DNA from 4 places in the Halopseudomonas salina genome. Region 3 is predicted to be linked to each of the others. Evidence: predicted binding sites of a transcription regulator. Region 3 holds the regulator's gene; each other region holds the start of a gene.
What was found. The regulator sigma-54, encoded in region 3, starts transcription at its own class of promoters, with help from an activator protein. The targets are predictions, from matches to a motif close to ANTGGCATNNANNTTGCTNT.

Region 1: a site for sigma-54 is predicted at 1,900-1,919, ahead of IEV54_RS02810 (TorF family putative porin). Genes of this name have one in related genera too.
Region 2: a site for sigma-54 is predicted at 1,244-1,263, ahead of flgB (flagellar basal body rod protein FlgB). Genes of this name have one in related genera too.
Region 4: a site for sigma-54 is predicted at 1,842-1,861, ahead of flhA (flagellar biosynthesis protein FlhA). Genes of this name have one in related genera too.

Annotation. Positions count from the first base shown of each region.
Region 1 covers NZ_BMFF01000001.1:567,111-570,224, forward strand. The annotation lists gene apbC (iron-sulfur cluster carrier protein ApbC) at 1-276, shown strand, start outside; gene dcd (dCTP deaminase) at 374-940, shown strand; gene IEV54_RS02810 (TorF family putative porin) at 1,122-1,853, opposite strand; gene IEV54_RS02815 (GNAT family N-acetyltransferase) at 2,066-2,452, opposite strand; gene IEV54_RS17425 (hypothetical protein) at 2,443-2,571, shown strand; gene IEV54_RS02820 (universal stress protein) at 2,578-3,006, shown strand; gene IEV54_RS02825 (hypothetical protein) at 3,025-3,114, opposite strand, start outside.
Region 2 covers NZ_BMFF01000001.1:431,429-434,542, reverse strand. The annotation lists gene flgD (flagellar hook assembly protein FlgD) at 1-320, opposite strand, end outside; gene flgC (flagellar basal body rod protein FlgC) at 337-780, opposite strand; gene flgB (flagellar basal body rod protein FlgB) at 784-1,188, opposite strand; gene IEV54_RS02160 (CheR family methyltransferase) at 1,411-2,238, opposite strand; gene IEV54_RS02155 (chemotaxis protein CheV) at 2,284-3,114, opposite strand, start outside.
Region 3 covers NZ_BMFF01000009.1:24,315-27,428, forward strand. The annotation lists gene lptA (lipopolysaccharide transport periplasmic protein LptA) at 1-339, shown strand, start outside; gene lptB (LPS export ABC transporter ATP-binding protein) at 351-1,091, shown strand; gene IEV54_RS16070 (RNA polymerase factor sigma-54) at 1,175-2,674, shown strand; gene hpf (ribosome hibernation-promoting factor, HPF/YfiA family) at 2,766-3,074, shown strand; gene ptsN (PTS IIA-like nitrogen regulatory protein PtsN) at 3,102-3,114, shown strand, end outside.
Region 4 covers NZ_BMFF01000003.1:185,806-188,919, reverse strand. The annotation lists gene IEV54_RS08240 (EAL domain-containing protein) at 1-1,689, opposite strand, end outside; gene flhA (flagellar biosynthesis protein FlhA) at 1,940-3,114, shown strand, end outside.

The sequences.
Region 1 (3,114 bases), on a different contig from region 3:
CACATCTGCTCCAATTGTGGGCATGCAGAGCACTTGTTCGGTGAGGGCGGAGGTGAGCGGCTGGCCAACGATTACGGTGTTGACCTGCTGGCCTCCATGCCACTGTCCATGATGATTCGGGAGCAGACCGATGCCGGTGCGCCTACGGTTGTTGCCGAGCCCGAGTGTCAGATCAGCATGCTCTATCAGGACATGGCCCGTCACGTCGGCGCGCGCATCGCTGAGCGCGCCAGGACGGGTGGTGCTATGCCCGACATCAGCATCAGTGATGAGTGAGTTTCCCCAGGCATGTCTGCAGGTGCCGGCGGGGCTTTTTCCCGCTGGCAATACCCGGTAACATGCGGTCTCTTTTCGGCACATCGCAGGGCACATCATGAGCATCAAGTCTGACCGTTGGATACGTCGCATGTCCCAGGAACAGGGAATGATCGAGCCCTACGTCGAGCGTCAGGTGCGTGGCGACGAGGGTAATCGAGTCATATCCTATGGGGTTTCCAGCTACGGCTACGATGTGCGCTGCTCCAACGAGTTCAAGGTGTTCACCAACATCCACTCGGCCACCGTTGATCCCAAGCATTTCGACGAGAAGAGTTTTGTCGACATCACCAGTGATGTCTGCATCATTCCGCCCAACTCCTTTGCGCTGGCACGTACTGTCGAATACTTCCGCATTCCGCGGAATGTACTGACTATTTGTCTGGGCAAGAGCACCTATGCGCGCTGTGGCATCATCGTCAACGTCACACCCCTGGAACCAGAATGGGAAGGCCATGTGACGCTGGAGTTTTCCAACACCACCACGCTGCCTGCCAAGATTTACGCCAATGAAGGCGTAGCACAGATGCTGTTTTTCGAGTCTGACGAGCCCTGTGAAGTGTCTTACCGTGACCGGGGTGGCAAGTATCAGGGGCAGCGCGGCGTCACACTGCCGCGGGCTTGACCGGCAGCATGCCGGCTTTCTCTTAATCTCGGCAATATGCATGAAGGTTGATCTGGGCATCCGTCGACGGGCTGCCGAGGCCTGAAGAAAACCAGAGCCTAAAAAAACCGGAGCCGTGTTTGCCACGATTCCGGTTAAAAGCTGAGAAGCAAACACGGCGCCCAATGGGCGCCGTACTAAATCAGAAGCTCTTTGAAGCAGACAGAGTAACGTTGGAGTCGCAAGAATCGCTATCAACGTATATTGCTGTGCACTCGTTGCCAAGGTTGGTGTCGCTGTACATCAATGCCCAATCGATACCTAGCATTGTCTTGCCCAGAGTCACAGCCCAGTCAGCATAATCTTCATCGCTGCTGGCGCCGATCGGATCCTTCGTGTCGGTGCGACCATAATGCAGACCCAGGCCGATATCGTAGGGCAATTCAAAGCCATAGCCGATGTAAGTGTAGAGCGCGCTTTGGGGCTCATAGGCGTACTTGACGCCGCCACTGAAGCCGTAGGCGTCTACGTGAGCGATCCATTCGTCAACCGCATCAATACCCTGGGGAAAAGTGTAAGTGTTCCAGGAAACCGCGTAGCTGATGTCTTCGGTGATGGCGCCACCGTATCCGACATAGTAGTCCAGCTCGATGCTGGCTCCGCCGAAATCTTCATCAGCGACGTTAGAGCCCCAGGCACCAAGGAATACGCCGCTTTCGTGGGCAAAGTCCAAGCTCGCCTGAACCGCGCCGGCACCGTTGGTCTGTGACTGGCCGCGCCAGATGTAATCAGAGGCCAGAGTGGCGGTCATGCTGGCATCGATCTCACCAATGGCAGTCTCGAAGGTTTCCGCATGGGCCATATTGGCAAAGCCGAGTGTGCTCGCAGTGGCGATGGCGGCTGTCAGTTTTTTCATCATTTTCGTGTACCCCATGTTTTATGATTGCTGTAGTGGTTCAAAATGCGTTGGCATGGGACACATAGCATTTTGCTTGCCAGGTTTTATCTTTATTATATAAATCATGTGTTTAGGTTAATATTTTGAGAATAATTCAGCACTCTACCAGTTTTGGCGGGCTGGGGTTCGCCCTAAAGTAGTGCCGCTTTCCAGCCCAGGTGATTATGCTGGTGCGTACCCCAGACTTGTCAGTTATCCAGCCACATGGGTACTAGGTCTTTGCTTCTCTGGTAGCGCTTAAGTTTGCTTGCGAGGGATTCGGGAAGGCTGGGACAGTGAGCAAAGCCGTGGCTGCGGTACAGCTGTTCAAGCCCGGGTTGGCAAAACAGCCAGATGGGTCCAGTGACTGAAGCACAGGCATTTTCAAGCAGGTGACCTGCCAGCCCCTGGCGGCGCATGCGGGGGTCCACGAACAGGCTCGTGAGCCATTGTCCATGAGCCATCGGCTGTAGACAGAGACAGGCAACTAACTGATCCGAGCGCATCGCCCACACTGTATGCTCGGGGCGTGTTTTCATCCGGCTGCCATGTAGCCGGTAAAATTTGTCTGCCAGGGGTCGCTCGGTTGGCTGCAGTACTGCGCAAGGATAACTATCGCTCGGTTCACGGCGAGCTTGATGTGCATCAAGCGGCATCACGTCCGGTCTGCCACAATGATCAGAGTGTAATCATCAAAATGGACAATCTGGAGTAAGCGCAAATGCATACGATATTGCTACCCTTTGACGGCTCGGAAAGCGCAATGCGCGCAGCTGAGTATCTGGTCGATTTTTCAGCGACACTTGGTGACGTTACCGTACATGTGGTCAATGTCCAGACAGAACCAAAACTCTTCGGCAACTACGTATCGCCGACCATGCTGGACCAGCTGAATGCGGGTGCGCTAGATCACGCGGCGGAGGTAAACGCGAAGGTGGCCGACAAATTGCGCGCCGCGAATCTGGCCGTTCAGACCCATGAAATAATGGGTGAGGTCGTCAGTGAGCTGGTTGACGCTGCCCGCAAGCTCGGCTGCACCATGATTGTGATGGGTACCCGGGGCATGGGTAGTCTCGGCAACCTGGTGTTGGGCTCCGTGGCCAGCCAGGTTGTGCATGAGACGCCGATACCGGTCTTGTTGGTCAAATAACTGGGCCGCACCCACGCTTCAGCGTTTACCCATGGACCTGCGGGTCCCCTTGGGCGCCATGCCGATTTTCTTTTCATGGCGGGCGTTGCTGCCTTTCTGGTGCCAGGG
Region 2 (3,114 bases), on a different contig from region 3:
GCCTGATCCGCCGGCACGATGACCGTGCGACCTACCAGAGAAGAAGCCTGCAAGGCCTGTGAAGACTGGTAGCCGTTAAGCAGCGACTCCATCGAGGAATTCAGCGTTTCAATACCCTCAACCGTACTGAACTGAGCCAATTGAGCAATAAACTCGCCGTTCTCTTGAGGCGACAGCGGGTCCTGATTGTTCATCTGAGTCACCAGCAACTTGAGAAACTCGTTCTTGCCAAGCTCACCGCCCTTGGCGTCACGGCTCTGGTCCACCTTGTACTGATCCAGAACGCCTTCACCTACACTCAGTGCACTAGAAATACTCATTGTCTTGAAGCTCCTGTCACTGACCCAGTGTGAGAACGCGCTGCAACATGGTCTTGGTTGCGTTCATGATTTCTACGTTGGTTTGATATGCCCGTGAAGCGGCCATCATGTTGGCCATTTCTTCGACAATGTTGACATTCGGATAGAACACATAGCCCTGCTCATCCGCCATCGGATGATCAGGTTCGTACCGTGATTGCAACTCGGCATCGGACTCAACCACACCCAGAACCTCAACGCCCTGCCCTGCCTGCTCCTGAGAGGCAAAAAGCGATTGGCCCATGCCCTGCTGCTGCTCGTTGAACATGGTTGCAAAAACCGGGTGCCTGGCCCTGTAGGTCTCACCAGTGCTGCTGGAAACCGTTTCAGCATTGGCGATGTTACTGGCCGTGGTGTTCAGTCGCAGCGACTGTGCGCTCATACCGGAGCCGGAGATGTTGAAAACGTCATTGAGAGACATGGCTTATTCTCCGCGCAGGGCTGTCATCAGCCCCTTGAATTTGCTGTTGAGAAAAGTAAAGCTGGCCTGCAGTTCGATCGCATTCTTGGCGAAAGCGCTTTGCTCGACGTCAGCGTCAACAGTGTTGCCGTCCAGTGATGGCTGCAAGGGCGTGCGGAAGCGCAGACCTGCAGCCTGGTCGAGCAGGCTTTCGGTATTGATATGCCGGGAATGTGTGGTACTGGCGGCAAACCCCTTGTCATCTCCACTCTGCTGAGCAGCCAGCACCGCCTGGAAATCCAGGTCACGCGCTTTGTAATTTGGGGTTTCCGAGTTGGCGACATTATTGGCTAGAACGGCCGCACGCTGACCGCGGAAAGTCAGTGCTTTCTCATGGATACCCAGAGCATTGTCAAAATTGATCGTCATTTGCGCATTCCTCTTGTGGCAATAAATGGCCACACAGTTCTCTCTGCGCAATAACAAAGCAGGTTCCGTGCCAAAACACGAAACCCTTTATATTCAATGAGTTGAAAGGAAGAACAATTCAGAGCGGCAATGGATTACCGTTGGACGGCATTCCGTTGGACGGCACTTCCCTGGACGGCAGGTCACCCAGCGGCAAGGAGGCCCGAAGCTTGCGGCTTGTAGCTATTTTGCCTTGTAGACAATACCCGGACTGCACTGAACCATCTGATAGAGATCAGGGAGGCCATTCAACGCCTCGGACGCACCAAGCATCAGATAACCGCCGGGCTTGAGGGTCCCGTGTATGCGTTTGAGGATATCTTTCTTGAGATCAGCAGAAAAATAGATAAGCACGTTGCGGCAGAAAACAATATCGAACTTGCCCAGCATCGAATAACTGTCTAGCAAATTCATGGCGCGGAACTCGACCCGACTGCGGATCGGTTGCTTGACTGTCCAGCGACCCGGACTGCCCTGGTCGAAATAACGCGCCAGGCGCTCGGAGGAGAGTCCGCGGGCGATTGAAAGACTGTCGTACTCCGCCGATTTTGCGGCGGTCAGGATACCCCCGGACAGATCGGTGGCGACAATTTGACAGCCACCACGCAGCTGACCGGGATTGCTGCGCTCAAACTCATCAATGGCCATGCTCAATGAGTAGGGCTCCTGTCCTGACGAGCATGCTGCAGACCATATTCGCGGTCGCTGACCGGGGTTGGCCTTCACGAATTCGGGTAGCAATCGGTTTTTCAACACGTCGAATGGATAGACATCTCTAAACCAGAGTGTCTCGTTGGTGGTCATTGCATCCACGACCAACTCTCGCAGCCCACTGCGGGGCTGCGTCTGAATCCGCGTTACCAGCTCGCCCAGGCTTTTGATGCCCTGCTGCTCGAGTAACCGGTTCAGCCTACTGGCTACGAGGTACTGTTTATTGTCGCCCAGCACAATGCCGCACGCTTTTTCCAGAAACTCCCTGAAAACATGAAAATCTTGGTTTGCCGAGGTCACGCAGCCCATCCTGTAATCAATTGAATTGCTTCCCCATGCGGCGATCTACTCACGCAGTGCGTGCAGGCGATCAATCACCCTTTGTGCCAGCTCATCCGGCTTGAACTTGGCGAGGAAATCGTCTGCACCCACCTTTTTTACCATTGCCTGATTAAACACGCCCGAAAGCGAGGTGTGCAACAGGATATGCAAACCGGCCATACGTGGATCACCGCGCACCTCGGCGGTCAGCGTGTACCCATCCATTTCCGGCATTTCGATGTCTGAAACCATCATCAACAGATCAGATACACCCTGGCCATTTTCGACCAAGTCACGAAGCCAGTTGAGCGCCTGACGTCCATCGTTGAGCGCGACCACTTCCACACCCACTTCCTGCAGACATCGGACGACCTGTTTGCGCGCCACCGATGAGTCATCAACGATCAGCACCTTGCGCGCCAGAGCTTCGGTATGGGTTACCTCATCGATCACACCTGCGGTGATGGTCTCCACAGTTGGCACGACTTCGGCAAGAATCTTCTCGACATCGATAATCTCGACCATCTTGTCGTCGACGCGGGTCACCGCTGTCAGGTAATGGTCGCGACCGGTGCCCCGTGGCGGCGGGTGTATTTCTGACCAGTTCATATTGACGATTCGTTCGACTGAACGCACCAGAAAGCCCTGAACACGGTAGTTATATTCGGTGATGATCACGAACGCCGTACTCAAATCATCGAGCCCCGGCCCACCAGTGGCCTTGTTGAGGTCGATGATGGGCAGGGTACCTCCGCGAATATGCGCGACCCCCCGCACGACCGGATTCAACCGCGGCAAGATAGTGAGCTTGGGACACTGCAGCACCTCCTTCACCTTGAAAACATTGATGCCGTA
Region 3 (3,114 bases):
AACCAGGTCACGCTGGCTACCGACAGTGCCGGTGCGGTGAGCAAGATCACCAGCACGGGAAACCCCGCTACCTACACTCAGACCCCCGGCGAAAACGACGGCGAAGTGAACGCCCGCGCGCAGACCATCGAGTACTTTGCCGACAGCGAACGCGTAGTACTGATCGACCAGGCACGCCTGGAGCAGCGCGGCAACACCTTTCAGGGTGACTTCGTCAGCTACGACATCAATGAACAGGTGGTAGACGCGGGACGACCGGCGGCGGGTGACTCGGGCGAACCGGGGCGCATCGAAATCGTGATCCAGCCCCGCCAACGCGATGAAGCCGCCAATCCATGACCGGGCCCGCCATGACCGAATCTGCTGCAACCGTCCTCGAAGCACGCCATCTGGCCAAGGCCTACAAGACGAGAAAGGTCGTTGAGGATGTGTCCCTGTCCATCCGCAGTGGCGAAGTAGTTGGCCTGCTTGGCCCTAATGGCGCTGGCAAGACCACCTGCTTCTACATGATTGTCGGGCTGGTGAAGGCCGACCATGGTCACATACTGGTAGACGGCCTCGACGTCACCCATCTGCCCATGCATGGACGGGCTCGCCAGGGCATCGGCTACCTCCCCCAGGAGGCATCCATTTTCCGCAAGCTGAGTGTGGCCGACAATATCATGGCGATACTCCAGACTCGCAAGGATCTGGACCGGCAGGGCCGGCTCGACAAGCTGAGCTCCCTGATGCACGAATTTCATATCCATCATCTGGCCGACAGCAAGGGCATGAGTCTGTCCGGCGGCGAGCGCCGTCGTGCTGAGATAGCTCGCGCGCTGGCAAGTGACCCCAAGTTCATTCTGCTCGATGAGCCCTTTGCCGGTGTGGATCCGATCTCGGTAAACGATATAAAACAGATCATTCAGCATCTCAGGGACAAGGGCATTGGCGTGCTGATCACCGATCACAATGTGCGCGAGACACTCGACATCTGCGACAAGGCCTACATCGTCAGCGATGGGCATATTATCGCCGAGGGAAACGCGCAGGCCGTACTCGACAATCAGCTGGTCAAGGATGTGTATCTGGGCCAAGAGTTCCGGCTATAAAAACAGGGTCGATTCAGGCATGCTAGCCTCAGGCCAGCCTCGCACCAACGCCAGTAATAGCGCATAAGGTAATACGTCCGATAATGAAACCTACGCTCGTCCTCAAGATGGGGCAGCAGCTGACCATGACGCCGCAGCTGCAGCAGGCCATCAGACTGCTCCAACTGTCGAGTCTCGACCTCCAACAGGAGGTTCAGGAGGCCCTTGAAGCTAATCCGATGCTGGAAATGGCTGACGAGGCTGACGATGATCATGGCGGCTCGGGATCAGATGGAGCCGACAACGACGATGCCCCCGCCGTCTCCGTACCCGAGCCGGTTGAAATGGACGCCATTGATCAGCACTCCCAGGCCGCCGAGGAAGGCAACTGGAATGAACAGATTCCTAGCGATTTGCCCGTAGATACCCAGTGGGAAGATGTCTATCAGACATCGGCAAGCTCGCTCCCCAGCGGCGATGATGATGACTGGGATTTCACTTCCCGCACCGGTACCGGTGAAACGCTGCAAAGCCACCTGGAATGGCAGCTGAACCTGATTCCTCTTTCGGAAACCGACCAGCTCATTGCACTATCGATCATTGATGCAATCAATGCAGACGGCTATCTGGAGGAGTCTCTCGAAGAGATCCTTGCCTCCATCGACCCGGAGCGCGAAGTGGAGCTCGACGAAATCGAAATGGTGCTGCACCGAATCCAGCAGTTCGAACCCGTGGGTGTAGGGGCACGTGATCTGAGCGAGTGCCTGCTGCTGCAACTGCGCCAGCTGCCGGCCGACACCCCGCTGCTGGAGCAGGCACAGAAGGTCGTGCGCGATCATCTGGGCTTGCTTGGCAGTCGCGATTTCAGTCAGCTGATGCGTCGCACACGGCTCAAGGAAGACCAGCTGGGTCGCGTTATCGCGTTGATCCAGACGCTCAACCCCCGCCCCGGCTCGGAAATAGCTTCGGGTGAACCCGAATATGTGATCCCCGATGTTATTGTGCGCCGCGACAGCAACCGCTGGATTGTCGAGCTGAATCAGGAATCTGTTCCCAAGATCCGGGTCAACAGCCAATACGCCTCCATGGTACGGCGTGCCGACTCCAGCACAGACAACACCTACCTGCGCAATAACCTGCAGGAAGCACGCTGGTTCATTAAGAGCCTGCAAAGCCGCAACGAAACATTGATGAAAGTGGCCACTCAGATTGTCGAGCACCAGCGCGAGTTTCTCGAGTACGGTGAAGAAGCAATGAAGCCCCTGGTGCTGCACGACATAGCCGAAGCCGTAGGTATGCATGAATCAACGATCTCGCGGGTAACTACGCAGAAATTCATGCACACGCCTCGGGGTATCTTCGAGCTTAAGTACTTTTTTTCCAGCCATGTCGGCACCTCTGAAGGCGGCGAATTTTCCTCCACGGCGATCCGCGCGCTGATCAAGAAACTGGTCTCGACAGAAAACCCGAAGAAACCATTGAGCGACAGCAAGATCGCTGGTTTACTGGAAGAGCAGGGAATTGATGTAGCCCGTCGTACCATCGCCAAGTACCGCGAATCGCTCAATATCGCTCCGTCGAGCGAACGTAAGCGGATTGTCTGACCGGCGGGCCTGATACGCAGAGCACGAAATACGGCATTATGGGGAATCGACTTCGTTTCCCTGCTTCATCAAGCCAATCAGGAGAAGTCATATGCAACTGAACCTAAGCGGTCATCAGCTCGACATTACCGATCCACTGCGCAATTACGTGAACGAGAAAATGTCCCGCCTGGAGCGACATTTCGACAAGATTACCAATGTTCAGGTCATACTCGAAGTCGAGAACTTCCGACAGAAAGCTGAAGCTATCCTGCATGTAGCCGGCGGCGAGGTAGTCGCCAACGCAGAGCACACAGACATGTACGCCGCCATTGACCTGATGACCGACAAACTTGATCGGCAGCTGATAAAGCACAAGGAAAAAAACCTCAATCGCCAGCAAGGCGTCAACGACCGCTAACCGCTAAGGCAACCGTAGCCAAAACCCATGCAAATTGATC
Region 4 (3,114 bases), on a different contig from region 3:
CCGGCCGCTCTCCACGTGCATGATGGGTTGGAAGAAGGGCACCAGCCGGTTTTCTTCAAGAGCCAGCTTCAACTTGTTGGCCCAGATAAGGTTGTGTTCGTAATTCTCGCGCGCACGATCGGCAGGGTCGTAGAGCATGTAACCGGCCTGAGCTACACGGGCGTGCTCCAGGGCAATATTGGCGGAGGGGAGCAGGTGTTCCGGGTCGAGTTTTTCGCCGTTGCGCAGGCGCGTACTGGCCAGCCCCATACTGACATGCAGCGTAATATCGTGATCTTCCCACTGGGTCCGTACCGAGCTCACAAACGCCTGTAGATCACTCGCCAGGCTAACCAGTGCGGCCTCATCTGCCTGACCGGGTCGCCAGATTGCCAGCTCGTCACCCGGCATACGGTAGAGCCGACCGCTGCGTGAAAGGGGCCTGGCCTGGAGATAGGCTTGCAGCTGTGTTGAGAGGGTCACAATCACATGGTCGCCACACTGATGGCCGTAGAAATCGTTGATTTGCTTGAAGCCATCGATATTCAGCAATACCAGTGACGCGGCGGGCCGGCTGCGCAGATCCACCAGCAAGCGCTCACGATTGGGTAATTGGGTCAGTGGGTCGGTGTAGAGGTTGCGCAGCCGCCTGAGAGTGCCGGCGATCATGTATAGGATCAACGCCGACAAAACCACCAGGATACTGCCGATCAATGCCACGATCCGCAGGTTGCTGGCACGCATGGGTAGCAGAACAGCGTCAATCTCCGCCTGGGGGACGCCAATGCCGAAAACCATACCTGCCTGGGTGGCAGAGTAGAACAGGGCAAACTCCTCGCCCCCCACTTCGAGGGTTCGCTGCTCTCGGGGGGGCGTCACACTCGACAACCGGCCCACGGCCTGCGGCACCAGCTGTTGCAGCTGAGCGTCACTGATGGCCGTCATCAGTTGTTGTGCGTGCTCCACATCATCGGCCCGGGCCAGGCTGGACAGGTTGCGGTTCTCGCTGTCCAGCAGAAAGGAAAACGTACCTGGCGTTATGTCTACGCCGCTGATCAGGCGGATGACGTCATCGGCCCGCCAGTCGGTCGAGACAATACCAATGCTGCGACCGGACGCATCCCGCATGGTGGTGCTCAGACTTATTACCACGTCATCGATACGGCGCTTGAAGTAGGCCGCTGTCCAGTAGAAGCGGCGGGCCTGGCCCGTCACCCTGGCGTTATCCAGGTTGTCGACCAGTCGCCGATACCAGGCGCGGTTGACGAATTCGGCGCTGGCACGGGTGGTGATGATCTCCGAACCCTGTCGATAGGCAATCACCCCGACAGGTTGATCGGCTAAAGCCCCCGGTTCGTACCAGACGCCGCTCCCGTGCGCGTCTGGAAAATCATCCAGCCCGTCACGAAGCATCGATTCCAGTCGGGATGCACTTGCGTTGCCCTGTTGTCGCAGCCGATGAAATAGCTCACCGGTACGCGCCAGCCCGACCGTATTCTGCTCCATTTTCTGATGGTGGGCGTTTATGCGGTCCAGATTGGCTTCAAAGGTATCGATGATCTGACGCTGACGCAGGTCGGACATGGCTTGCTGGGCAAAGTCCAGATTCAGCCGCGACATCAACAACATGCCAATGATGAACAGCACCACCAGCAGGCTCAGCACAACCATGATCAGTCGCTGTGTAGGCATGTTAGCGGGCAGCTTCACGGTTGATCTCATGGTGCGGCCCTTGGGCTGATTGGACTGGCAGACAGGGTCGGCTCAAAGGCAGCCCGCTTTTTTGTTGCACTGCAATATTAGCAGCGATCGATCGCCCTCGTTGTGACAGCTATGTGTGATTCTGTGACAAAAAATCGCAGACTGGAACGGAACTTGCGTAGGGTCATGCCAGGCCGTATCTGGCGTCAAATATTTGATCGGGAATGTCGAACGCATGGCAGTGAATCGCACAGAAGTAATGGGGAACATGCGCAGTAACCTGGCGGGGCTGCGCCACGGCAGCCTGGGCGTGCCGATTCTGTTGCTGGTCATGCTCGGCATGATGATGCTGCCAGTACCGCCATTTCTGCTCGACGTGCTCTTTACCTTCAATATCGCGCTTGCGCTAGTGGTGCTGCTGGTCTGTGCCTACGCCCTGCGGCCCCTGGACTTCGCTGTGTTCCCGACCATCCTGCTGGTGGCGACCTTGCTACGCCTGGCGCTGAACGTGGCCTCCACGCGGGTGGTGCTGCTCTACGGTCATGAGGGTGGAGATGCCGCGGGCAAGGTTATCCAGGCCTTTGGTGAGGTGGTGATCGGCGGCAACTATGTGGTCGGTCTGGTGGTCTTCGCGATCCTCATGATCATCAACTTCGTCGTGGTAACCAAGGGCGCCGGACGAATCTCCGAAGTCAGTGCGCGATTCACCCTGGATGCCATGCCCGGCAAGCAGATGGCCATTGATGCCGACCTCAATGCCGGCATTATCGATCAGGAACAGGCCAAGCTACGTCGCCAGGAAGTGGCCCAGGAGGCAGACTTCTACGGCTCCATGGACGGTGCCAGCAAGTTTGTTCGCGGTGACGCGGTCGCCGGTCTGCTGATTCTGTTCATCAACGTCATTGGTGGTCTGGCAATCGGCATCGCCCAGCACGACTTGAGCTTCGCTGACGCCGGACGTATCTACGTGCTGTTGACCATTGGTGACGGTCTGGTGGCGCAGATACCGTCGCTGTTGCTGTCCACTGCTGCAGCAATTATGGTGACCCGCGTTTCCACCTCCGAAGACATGGGCGCGCAGGTCAACCGTCAGATGTTTGCCTCGCCGAAGGCACTGGCGATTGCGGCGGCGATCATGATCGTCATGGGTCTGATTCCCGGCATGCCGCACTTCTCCTTCCTGAGTCTCGGTGCCCTGGCCGCCGGCGCTGCGTATTACATCGCCAACCGCCAGCGTTTGAAGCTGGTCGAGGCGGAAGAAGTGCAGCGCCAGGAAGCGGAAGTGCCCGCTCTGGCTCGCCCTGAAACCCGTGAGCTGGGCTGGGACGACGTCACTCCGGTAGATATGGTCGGCCTGGAAGTCGGTTACCGCCTGATTCCCCTGGTTGATCGCAACCAGGGGGGCCAGCTGCTGGCGCGAATCAAGGGTGTGCG